Linked DNA regions of Flavivirga eckloniae. The main gene of each other region encodes a partner of the protein of the gene in region 2 in a complex. Links are inferred from orthologs where the notes say so. Each region holds a gene or a part of one and is shown on either strand. Other genes may lie near its edges.

The links.
Region 1: the proteins of tsaD (region 2) and tsaB are in contact, whole or in part, in a solved structure (PDB 4WQ4), measured with the Escherichia coli proteins. The link is inferred for Flavivirga eckloniae from one-to-one orthologs.
Region 3: the proteins of tsaD (region 2) and tsaE are in contact, whole or in part, in a crystal structure (PDB 6N9A), measured with the Thermotoga maritima proteins. The link is inferred for Flavivirga eckloniae from one-to-one orthologs. Residues at the interface, in WP_004082750.1 of Thermotoga maritima: Cys10, Asp11, Arg49, His50, Leu82, Gly84, Gly135, Gly136, Glu154, Thr155, Leu156, Asp157, Asp158, Ser159, Glu162, Asp165, Lys166, Arg169, Leu170, Tyr175, Lys213, Thr214, Leu217, Tyr218, Gln221, Arg222, Asn324; in WP_004082108.1 of Thermotoga maritima: Leu37, Gly38, Lys46, Lys57, Val59, Lys60, Ser61, Thr63, Phe64, Thr65, Leu66, Met67, Val69, Pro71, Tyr82, Arg83, Leu84, Asp86, Asp88, Phe89, Asp93, Ile128, Asp130, Glu131, Arg134.

The regions. Positions count from the first base shown.
Region 1 is NZ_CP025791.1:2,245,138-2,248,193, forward strand. What follows is about bases 299-3,056. They hold tsaB (tRNA (adenosine(37)-N6)-threonylcarbamoyltransferase complex dimerization subunit type 1 TsaB), read right to left. Parts: upstream 2,138-3,056; coding sequence 1,460-2,137; downstream 299-1,459. Other genes in these bases: C1H87_RS09230 (DUF1304 domain-containing protein), read left to right, coding at 299-619; C1H87_RS09235 (mechanosensitive ion channel family protein), read left to right, coding at 651-1,463; C1H87_RS09245 (TolC family protein), read right to left, coding at 2,365-3,056. In the rest of the region: C1H87_RS09225 (cation transporter), read left to right, coding at 1-252; more of C1H87_RS09230, read left to right, coding at 266-298. UniProt on the Escherichia coli protein: Required for the formation of a threonylcarbamoyl group on adenosine at position 37 (t(6)A37) in tRNAs that read codons beginning with adenine.
Region 2 is NZ_CP025791.1:5,520,944-5,524,466, forward strand. What follows is about bases 278-3,204. They hold tsaD (tRNA (adenosine(37)-N6)-threonylcarbamoyltransferase complex transferase subunit TsaD), read right to left. Parts: upstream 2,289-3,204; coding sequence 1,266-2,288; downstream 278-1,265. Other genes in these bases: C1H87_RS22690 (16S rRNA (uracil(1498)-N(3))-methyltransferase), read right to left, coding at 278-556; C1H87_RS22695 (hypothetical protein), read right to left, coding at 577-1,041; C1H87_RS22705 (translocation/assembly module TamB domain-containing protein), read left to right, coding at 2,455-3,204. Also shown: more of C1H87_RS22690, read right to left, coding at 1-277; more of C1H87_RS22705, read left to right, coding at 3,205-3,523.
Region 3 is NZ_CP025791.1:130,422-133,618, forward strand. Bases 299-3,197 are described here. They hold tsaE (tRNA (adenosine(37)-N6)-threonylcarbamoyltransferase complex ATPase subunit type 1 TsaE), read right to left. Parts: upstream 2,007-3,197; coding sequence 1,590-2,006; downstream 299-1,589. Other genes in these bases: C1H87_RS00530 (TonB-dependent receptor domain-containing protein), read left to right, coding at 299-781; C1H87_RS00535 (hypothetical protein), read right to left, coding at 778-1,320; porX (T9SS response regulator signal transducer PorX), read right to left, coding at 2,100-3,197. Outside these bases: more of C1H87_RS00530, read left to right, coding at 1-298. UniProt on the Escherichia coli protein: Required for the formation of a threonylcarbamoyl group on adenosine at position 37 (t(6)A37) in tRNAs that read codons beginning with adenine.

The DNA of each region.
Region 1 (3,056 bases), 3.3 Mb from region 2 along the record:
ATTTCTATTTTGGCATTAATTGCCAATGGCATTTGCTTGTATTTGCTTCAAAAATCTAAAAGTAAAGAGGAAGCACATATGAAAGCGAGTATGATTTTTACTTCCAACGATGTAATCATTAATCTGGGAGTTATTATTGCCGCAATTTTAGTTAATTGGCTAAACTCAAACAAACCTGATTTGATAATTGGTATAATAGTTTTTATATTAGTCATTCAAGGTGCAACGAGGATTTTAAAACTTGGAAAATAAAACGACCTAAGGTATGACACTTATAACAAGTATATTAATTGTACTAGTTGCTATAGAACATCTTTACTTTCTTGTTCTGGAAATGTTTTTATGGACCAAACCAAAAGGTATTAAAACCTTTGGGCTAAAATCTAAGGCATATGCCGAAGACACTAAAGTACTAGCGGCCAATCAAGGACTATACAACGGTTTTCTGGCTGCTGGACTTATCTTTTCCCTAATATTAAACAACCAAATCTTTTCTGTTTTTTTTCTTATTTGTGTGACCATAGCAGGCATCTATGGGTCTTATTCCACAAAGAAAGCAAAACTATTTTATGTACAGTCAGTGCCAGCAATTTTGGCATTACTAACCTGCTTCTTTTAAAACTTAACTCATAATTTTAAAATAAAGCATCATGAATTTAGAAAAATGGATTGAAACTGGATTAACATTCATTCAAAACTACGGTATTAAAGTAATAGGGGCTATTCTCATCTGGATTATTGGTTCCTGGATTATTAAAAGAATCAATAAAATGATTGGCAAAGTGATGAACAAAGCCAATTACGATAAAAGCTTGCAAAAGTTCTTACTCAATTTAATTGGTTGGATGTTAAAAATCCTTTTATTCCTTGCTATCTTATCGCAATTAGGCATAGAAACAACTTCTTTTGCTGCTATTCTTGCTGCCGCTGGTTTAGCTGTTGGTATGGCATTACAAGGGTCTTTAGGGAATTTCGCCGGTGGCGTTTTAATCATGATCTTTAAACCCATTAAAATTGGAGATTTAATTGAAGCCCAGGGAGAATTAGGAGTTGTTAAAGAAATTGAAATCTTTACTACAAAAATCACAACACCAACCAATAAAGAAGTCATTATTCCAAATGGAGCACTTTCCAATGGAAATATAACCAATTATTCTACCGAAGGAAAACTACGTGTAGACCTAACCGTTGGAGTTAGTTATGATGCCGATATAAAACAAACCAAGGAAGTCTTATTGAATGTTCTTACGTCTAACCCACAAGTACTTCAAGATCCGGCCCCTGGTGTAAATGTATCTGAATTAGCAGACAGTTCGGTTAATTTCGCAGTACGCCCATGGTCTACTGTAGATAACTACTGGGACGTGTATTTTGGAACACTTGAAAAATGCAAAGAAGCTCTTGATGCTGCAGGTATTGAAATTCCATATCCACATCAAGTTGAAATTCGTAAAAATGCTTAAACAGATTTAGGTTTTAAAGCCACAAAATCTTTTAAATAATAAGGTTCAAAATAAGCGACATCTTCTATGTCGCTTATTTTGTATTTATTATAAGCTAAATGACTCATTTCATTTGCAGAAGGTAATTTACCATCAACAAAAACGGCATTAGGATGTTTGATTAATGTTTTTGCTTTTTCAACACCATTTCCAATAAAATGAACTGTTCCTTTTTCTAAATAATCTTCAAAGGCGTTTTCATCTAAAATTTGTGCTTCTGTGTCTCGCACTTGACTATGGTTGACATCAAAAATAGCGGAATACACTTCCATCCTTCTGGCATCTAACATAGACACAATAACCCCATCATTGGAGATAACCTGATGTGCTAAAGCTTCCAGAGTAGAAACAGAAATCAAAGGCTTGTTTAAAGCAAAACAAAGCCCTTTTGCGGCCGAAACTCCAATTCGTAAGCCGGTATAAGATCCAGGGCCTTTACTTACGGCTATTGCATCTATATTGTCCGATATTATTTTGGCTTCTTTTAAAACATCGTCTATATAAACATGAAGTCTTTCGGCATGCGAATAGTTTTTATCGTAGTCTTCTTTTAAAACTACAGTTTCCCCATCTTTTGAAAGTGATACGGAACAATTCGTTGTTGCTGTTTCTATACTTAAAATGTATGTGCTCATTTTGTTCTTTCTGTCAAAAAAATACCATTATTTAAATGGAAAGAGGTTATCCATAAAGTTTGTTTTGTCATTCTGAGGAGTCTCGATGGCTATCGGGACGACGTGAGAATCTATCTTTTCTTTACTTAAACAACTTTTAAGTTAATAGTAAATAGATTGCCACAGTCGTACCTCCTTCGCAATGACACAAAAAATAAACTTTTAGGAAGCCTCAACTATTTCTTCAATTAGTTAGTTAAAGATTTTCCCATGTAAAAGTCTAAAACTTTTGTCTTAAAAACAAAATTATACTTTGCATTAATCAAGGATGCTTGAGCATTTATTAATCGATTTCTAATTTGTTCAAAATCAAAAGAATTTATAACTCCCAAGGTATATCGTTCTTGTGCATTTTGCAAAGCATCTTGTTGCAGCTTAACCGATGATTCTGATGCTAGATATTGGTTTAAAGCCGCTTTAGCATCTGCAAAAGCTTGTTCTATATTAGACCTAAGTGTTTGTTTTTCTTCTTCCAGTCTAAGTTCACTCTTCTCTCTATTTATTCTAGCTTTACTAACATTGGCTTTATTCTTAAATCTACTAAAAATTGGAATACTGAGACTAAAACCCAAATTATAACCTAAGTTGTCTTCCAACTGCCGTCCAAATCCGTTTGGAACAAATACCAAAACATCGTCGCTGGGATCGTTGGGATCATTTATTTGAACTTCTGGTCTTACATCTCTTTGCCCCTGGCTATGTTGGTAGGAAGTTCCTGCTCCTGCACTAAAACTTAAAGATGGTAAAAAAGCACTTTTAGAAATTTCAATTGATAAATCCGAATTTTCTATATCTAAATTTGCTCTTTTTATCTCTGGTCGTTTAGTTTCTGCAACGTTATAAATATCATCCGAATTATTATATGCTATAGCTAGTGACG
Region 2 (3,523 bases):
AAATAGTAATGCCTTGTTTGGGGTTAAGTAGCTGTTTTAAAGACTTCTTGTCGGTTTCTTCACAGTGCGCAATAAACAAATCACCATTAAAATCCTGCTTTATAAAATCTTTAAATGGAATTGCATCATTCAATTTTGGCAAATAACAATTTAAGGATTGTTTCATAGCCGATTGTAGAATCCGCTCGAAACGTTCAGGCTTTACGACTTTACGTTCACTACGGTCGCAAATAATAGGGGTGATGCTATCAATACCAATTTCGGTAGCTTTTTCTAAAAACCACTCATAACGGTCGTTCATTTTTGTTGGAGCTACTGCCAAATGTAAATGGTAATCCTTTTTTGGTTGAAGTGATTTAGAAACAATAGTAGCCATACACTTATTGATATTAGGTATGGTAATTTCTGCCGTAAACAGCCAACCTTTGCCATTTGTAAGATGTAATTTGTCTCCAACCTGCTTTCTCAAGACTTTTACAATATGCTTGCTCTCTTCTTTAGGGAATGAAAACTGTGCGGTACTTTCTGCTATATCTGGATTGTAAAACAATTGCATGAGGCGAAGATAAAAATGATTTATGATTTACGATTTATTTGATTAATAGATTTTCGTATAAGTGAAATAATTAAATTAATAATGAATATTAATTGTCCCACTAAGAAGAGAAGTACAATAGTTAGAAGCGCTATGCTGCCATTGGAAGAATCATTAAACAATGGAAAATTTGGATTAGGGTTTATGTTATCAAAATATATTTGAACTAGAATAAATGAGAGAATGCTCCCAATACTTATAAGAATATGGATAAATATTAACAACTTATATAATTGAATAGTGAATTTAAAAAAGATCCAATATCCAAAACCTATAAAAATGAGTGTTAAGGTAAGTAACGTCATTAAATTAAAACAACTCATAACGTAGTATGTGTCATGTATGTTAATATCAATAACACTCTCTGTTCCATAATATATGAAACCAGAAATATAAATGATTGCAGCAGCTATCCAAAAATAGGTGTGAATTTTAGTTAGCATCATTTTTAAAATATTATAACGAATCATAATTTTCGAATATGGACATTAATGACTGCAACTGAACACTGCAACTAAAAACACGTTAACATTCTCGCAAAGCCGCAAAGACGCAAAGGAGCACTCCAAACTGCCACTGAACACTGAATACTGCGACTGCCAACTAAAAAAATCTCGCAAAGCCACAAAGCCGCAAAGAAAAACTGCAAACTGCCACTGAATACTGAACACTAAATCTTAAGCCTAGCAGAAGCCGAGACATTTTGTTCGGCAAAATCTCCTTCTAAATATTTTAAGTAACCAACAATAGCTATCATAGCTGCATTATCTGTAGTAAATTCAAATTTAGGAACATAGGTTGTCCAACCAAATTTTTGTTCACCATCCTTTAGTGCCTGACGTATTCCGGAATTAGCAGAAACGCCTCCGCCAATAGCAATTTGTTTAATGCCTGTTTGTTTAGAAGCTCGTTTTAATTTATCAACTAGAATACCAATAATAGTATACTGTATAGAGGCGCAAATATCGTTAAGGTTTTCCTTAATAAAATCAGGATTCGCTTTTACTTCGCGTTGCACAAAATAAAGAATGGCTGTTTTTAAGCCAGAAAAACTAAAGTTTAAGCCATCTACCTTGGGTTTGGTAAAAGTAAATGCTTTAGGATTTCCTTTTTGAGCGCGTTTATCTATTTCTGGTCCGGCAGGATAGCCTAAGCCAAGTATCTTTCCACTTTTGTCATAAGCTTCTCCAACAGCATCATCGATGGTTTCACCAATAACCGTCATGTCGAAATAATTTTTAACTTCAACAATTTGCGTATGTCCGCCAGAAATGGTCATTGCCAAAAACGGAAACGATGGTTTGTTAAAACCTTCTTCGTCAATAAAATGTGCCAAAATATGCGCTTGCATATGGTTAACATCAATTAAGGGAATATTTAACCCATAAGCTAAAGATTTGGCAAACGATGTACCAACCAATAAAGACCCCATTAAACCAGGGCCTCGTGTAAACGCAATAGCATGTAATTGATCTTTGGTAACTCCGGCTTTTTTAAGTGCTTGATGTACAACAGGAACAATATTTTGCTGGTGTGCTCTAGATGCCAATTCAGGTACCACACCACCATATTCTTCGTGTATTTTTTGACTAGCAATAACATTACTTAGCATTTTGCCGTTGTGTATTACAGATGCTGCAGTATCATCACATGATGACTCAATTCCCAGAATGTAAATATTTTGTGAAGACATTAGTAAATATTAGGCATAATAATTGTTAATTTTGAAAGCAGAATAGAAATCTAACATATAGCTTCTATTCGTAAGTACAAAAGTAGGGTATTCTTAAATCAAATTATAATTTAAAAAGGGCATCAAAAAGTTTTTTAAAATAGTATCAAAAATAGCAGGTATTATTTTGCTGCTTTTCATCATTTTGGTGCTTATACTTTCTATTCCCGCAATTCAAACCAGTTTAGGTAATTATGCTACCAAAAAAATTAATGACGATTTTGGTACAAATATAAATATCGATAAGGTTGGTTTACAGTTTAATGGCGATGTTGAGCTAAAAAACATTTATATTGAAGATTATAAAAAAGATACGCTTATAAGTATTGTAGAATTAAATACGTCTATACTAAGCTTTAAAAACTTAGCCGAAGGTAAATTGGAATTTGGCGATATAGATATTATGGATTTAGTTTTCAATATTAAAACATACAAAGGGACAAAGGATACCAATCTGGATATTTTTGTAGCTAAGTTAGAGGGAGATAACCCAAAGAAGGGCGACGGAAGTTTTTTACTGTCTTCAAGCGATGTGTCTGTTTATAACAGTGTTTTTAAGCTGTACGATGAAAATAAAGAAACGGCACGGGTGCTTAACTTTAACAACCTGAATATTAATGCCACTAATTTTCTAATTAAAGGAAGTGATGTAAGTGCCAGAATTAATACTCTAAACCTTAGGGATGATAGAGGGCTGGTTCTTAAAAATTTGATGACCGATTTCGTGTATACCTTAACAAATATGAGGTTTGCAAACTTGGAAATAAAAACGCCAAAATCTACTTTAAAAGGCGATTTAAGATTTGATTACGAAAGAAAAGATCTGCAATATTTTACAGATAAAGTTGCGGTTACAGCGCGCTTTAGAGATTCTAGTGTACAGCTAGATGAGCTTAACATGTTTTATGATGAGTTTGGAGCAAATCAATTTGCGAATTTTAATGTTGAGTTCACAGGTAATTTAAATGATTTAACAGCAAAAAATCTAAAATTAAATACTAGTCGAAATACTAGAGTTAATGGCGATATCAATTTTAAAAATTTATTTAGTAAGGATAAGGATAGCTTTCTCATGGATGGGTATTTTCGAAACCTATCATCAACCTATAGAGATTTAAAATCGTTGTTGCCAAATGTTCTGGGAACATCTATTCCAACGTCGTTCGACCGATTGGGTATGTTTATTCTAGTTGGAA
Region 3 (3,197 bases), 5.4 Mb from region 2 along the record:
ACTATATTTTAATTACAATAAGCGTATCTATAGACCTAGGTATAATGAGCTTAACCCTTTCAAATACTTTTTAAATGATAATACATACATAACTGGAGATCCTAATTTACAGCCGCAGATAGATAATGTATTCACTCTTAGTTATACGCTAAATAATAAGTATACATTTGAAGCTTACTATCATTATGAAGACGCTCCGACATTGGTAATTGTATTTCAGGATAATGATGACAATATACTAAAATACGTTAATACAAACATTGATAGGAGTATTTCTTATGGGTTAGATTTTACAACATATACCAAGCTGTCGAATCATTGGAATTTATATGTATTGTTGTCATTGTTTCATTATGACAACCAATTTTTTGCTTTAGAAAGTGGTAATGAAATTGAAACTAACAATAAATGGTCTGTTTATGGACAAATCACTAATTACTTTTCTTTTTTAAAGGATAAAAGTTTAACCGCAGATATATCATTTACATATATATCGCCAATAGTAGATGGGCCTTCTATTGTGAGTACAAGATATGGGTTGGATATTGATGTGAAGAAAATATTTTGGAATAATAGAGCATCATTAAGCTTAGGTGCTACGGATATTTTCAACACACAAAATTTTACACAAACAACCAAATATTTAAATCAAGACGTATTTCTGAATTCTTGGATGGAAAATAGAATGTTTACTTTAGGGTTTAGTTATAAATTTGGTAATTACAGATTACAAAACAATCAAAAAGATATAGAATTTAGCGAAAGGGAGCGGCTAAATTAAAAATACTGTTTTATTTTCTCCCAAAAGTTTTTTGGAGATATTTTAAATTCGTCTTCCAATTCCTGCAAAGATTTTGTAGCTTCATTTATCTTGTTAAAAATTTGTGCTCTTATTAAATATATAGATGGTATTATAATTACCATTACAGGGATTAAGTATATTAATTGAGAATCATCTACATTTTGTACGTCTTGTCTTAGGGTAGTAAATATTTGAAATATATACATAACAATAGGAACTAATAATGTATGGTACCACCAATGCCTACATGTAAAAAACCAAATAAACAATAGCAATAAAGGAATTAATTTCCCTATCAAAATCCACATAGCGATGCTGGCACTTTCAAAATAACCACTATTATATGTAAATAAAAAAGTGTCCCAAACTTTTGTATTTGGAACACTTTCATGTAAATAAAATAAATAAGGTGTTATAGCTATCAAGGTAGCAACAATACTACCAGTAACTAATTTTTTACTACCCGTGTGTAGGTCTTTTGATTTTGTTTTTTGGAACTGTTGCTGTTTCTTGTCCATCTAAGTTGTATCTGTCCGCAGCTTGAGCCATAAACAACATTCCTCCGAGAATTGCAATTGCAATTAAGTACTTTTTAGTTTTCATTTTTAAAGGGATTTATTAATTAATATACCCAAATGTAACTAAAGGCTATTTTGAAGGATTTCCGGAAATGTTAAAAAAATGTTAAAAACAGGTTTTTTTAAAATTTACTATGTGGTTTTCCCGTAAAACTTCAAAATTTAGGAGTTATTATATGTTATTTATTTGTATAAGCTAATTATTTTTGTTAGTTATTTGTCTTAAAATTAAGCCTTAAAATTCTATTTTCAGAATCTAATTCTAAATCAATTCTATCAAAATGATCCGATAAAATAGGTTCAATTTTTTCAGGCCATTCTATTAATTTCCAATTTTCAGAGTCAATATAATCTTCAATTCCAAAATTATAAGCCTCTTCCAAATCGTTTATCCGATATAAATCAAAGTGGAATATTTTATCATCGTTTAGATGATACTCATTAACGATAGAAAAGGTTGGACTGCTAACTTCATCATCGCTACCTAAAATTTTTACTATGGTTTTTATTAGTGTTGTTTTACCAACACCCATATTGCCATAAAATAATAATGTTTTAGTTTTTACATTTTTAATGAGCTGTTTTGCAACATTTTCAACCTCATTTAGCGTGTAACTTATTTCCAATTTGATTAAATTTTACAGACAATTATAAACATTAAAAATTAAAAAAGCAACAAAAATAATGTATTTTATCGGTGTTTTCGAGCTTTTTATGGATTATTTAGGGTTAAATACTACAAAAGGGATAATCATTTCCTCAAGCGAAACACCACCATGTTGATAGGTGTTTCTAAAATAACTCACATAGTGATTATAGTTATTTGGGTAAGCAAAAAACAGATCGCTTTTTGCGAAAATATAGGAACTGCTCATATTTATGGAAGGTAGACGAACGTCTTTTGGGTTTTTAACCACCAATACATCTTTATCGTCATAAGTTAAGCTCCTTCCTGTTTTGTAACGAAGGTTTAAGCTGGTGTCTCTGTCACCAACTACTTTAGAAGGATTTTTAACATTAATAGTACCATGGTCTGTCGTTAAAATTAGTTTAAACCCTAATTGTTGCGCCTGTTGTATCATGTCTAAAAGTGGCGAATTTTTAAACCAACTTAGTGTTAAAGATCTGTAAGCTTTATCGTTAGATGCTAATTCTTTAACAACTTCCATTTCTGTTTTGGCATGCGATAGCATGTCTACAAAATTATATACAATAACTGTGAGGTCGTTATTTTTAAGCGATTTGAAATTCTCAGCTAACTTTTTCCCATTTTTTAAATTGGTGATTTTATGATAGTCATAATTTAAATGTGTTAAACCTAATCGTTTTATTTGTGTATCTAAAAAATCTGCTTCATGCAAATTTTTACCACCATCATCGGTATCATTTTTCCAATATTTTGGAAATAGTTTTTCCATATCGCTAGGCATCAATCCTGAAAAAATAGCATTACGTGCATATTGAGTAGCAGTTGGTAGGATACTAAAGAAAGCTTCTTCTTTTACCTTTTTATAGTAATTGTTAATTATAGGCTCGAAAACTTTCCATTGATCGTAACGCAGATTATCAATAAGAATCAATATAGTAGGTTGCTCCTTGGTGATCTCTGGTGCTATTTTTTCCTTAAAAAGCATGTGAGACATTATAGGAGACTCCGTATTAGGGTTAAACCAATTGGCATAATTTTTTTCAATAAACTTTCCGAACTGAATATTAGCCTCATTTTTCTGGGATTCTAAAATTTCAAACATACCAGCATCTTCGATATCTTCGAGCTGGATTTCCCAGTACAAAAGTTTCTGATACAAATTCACCCA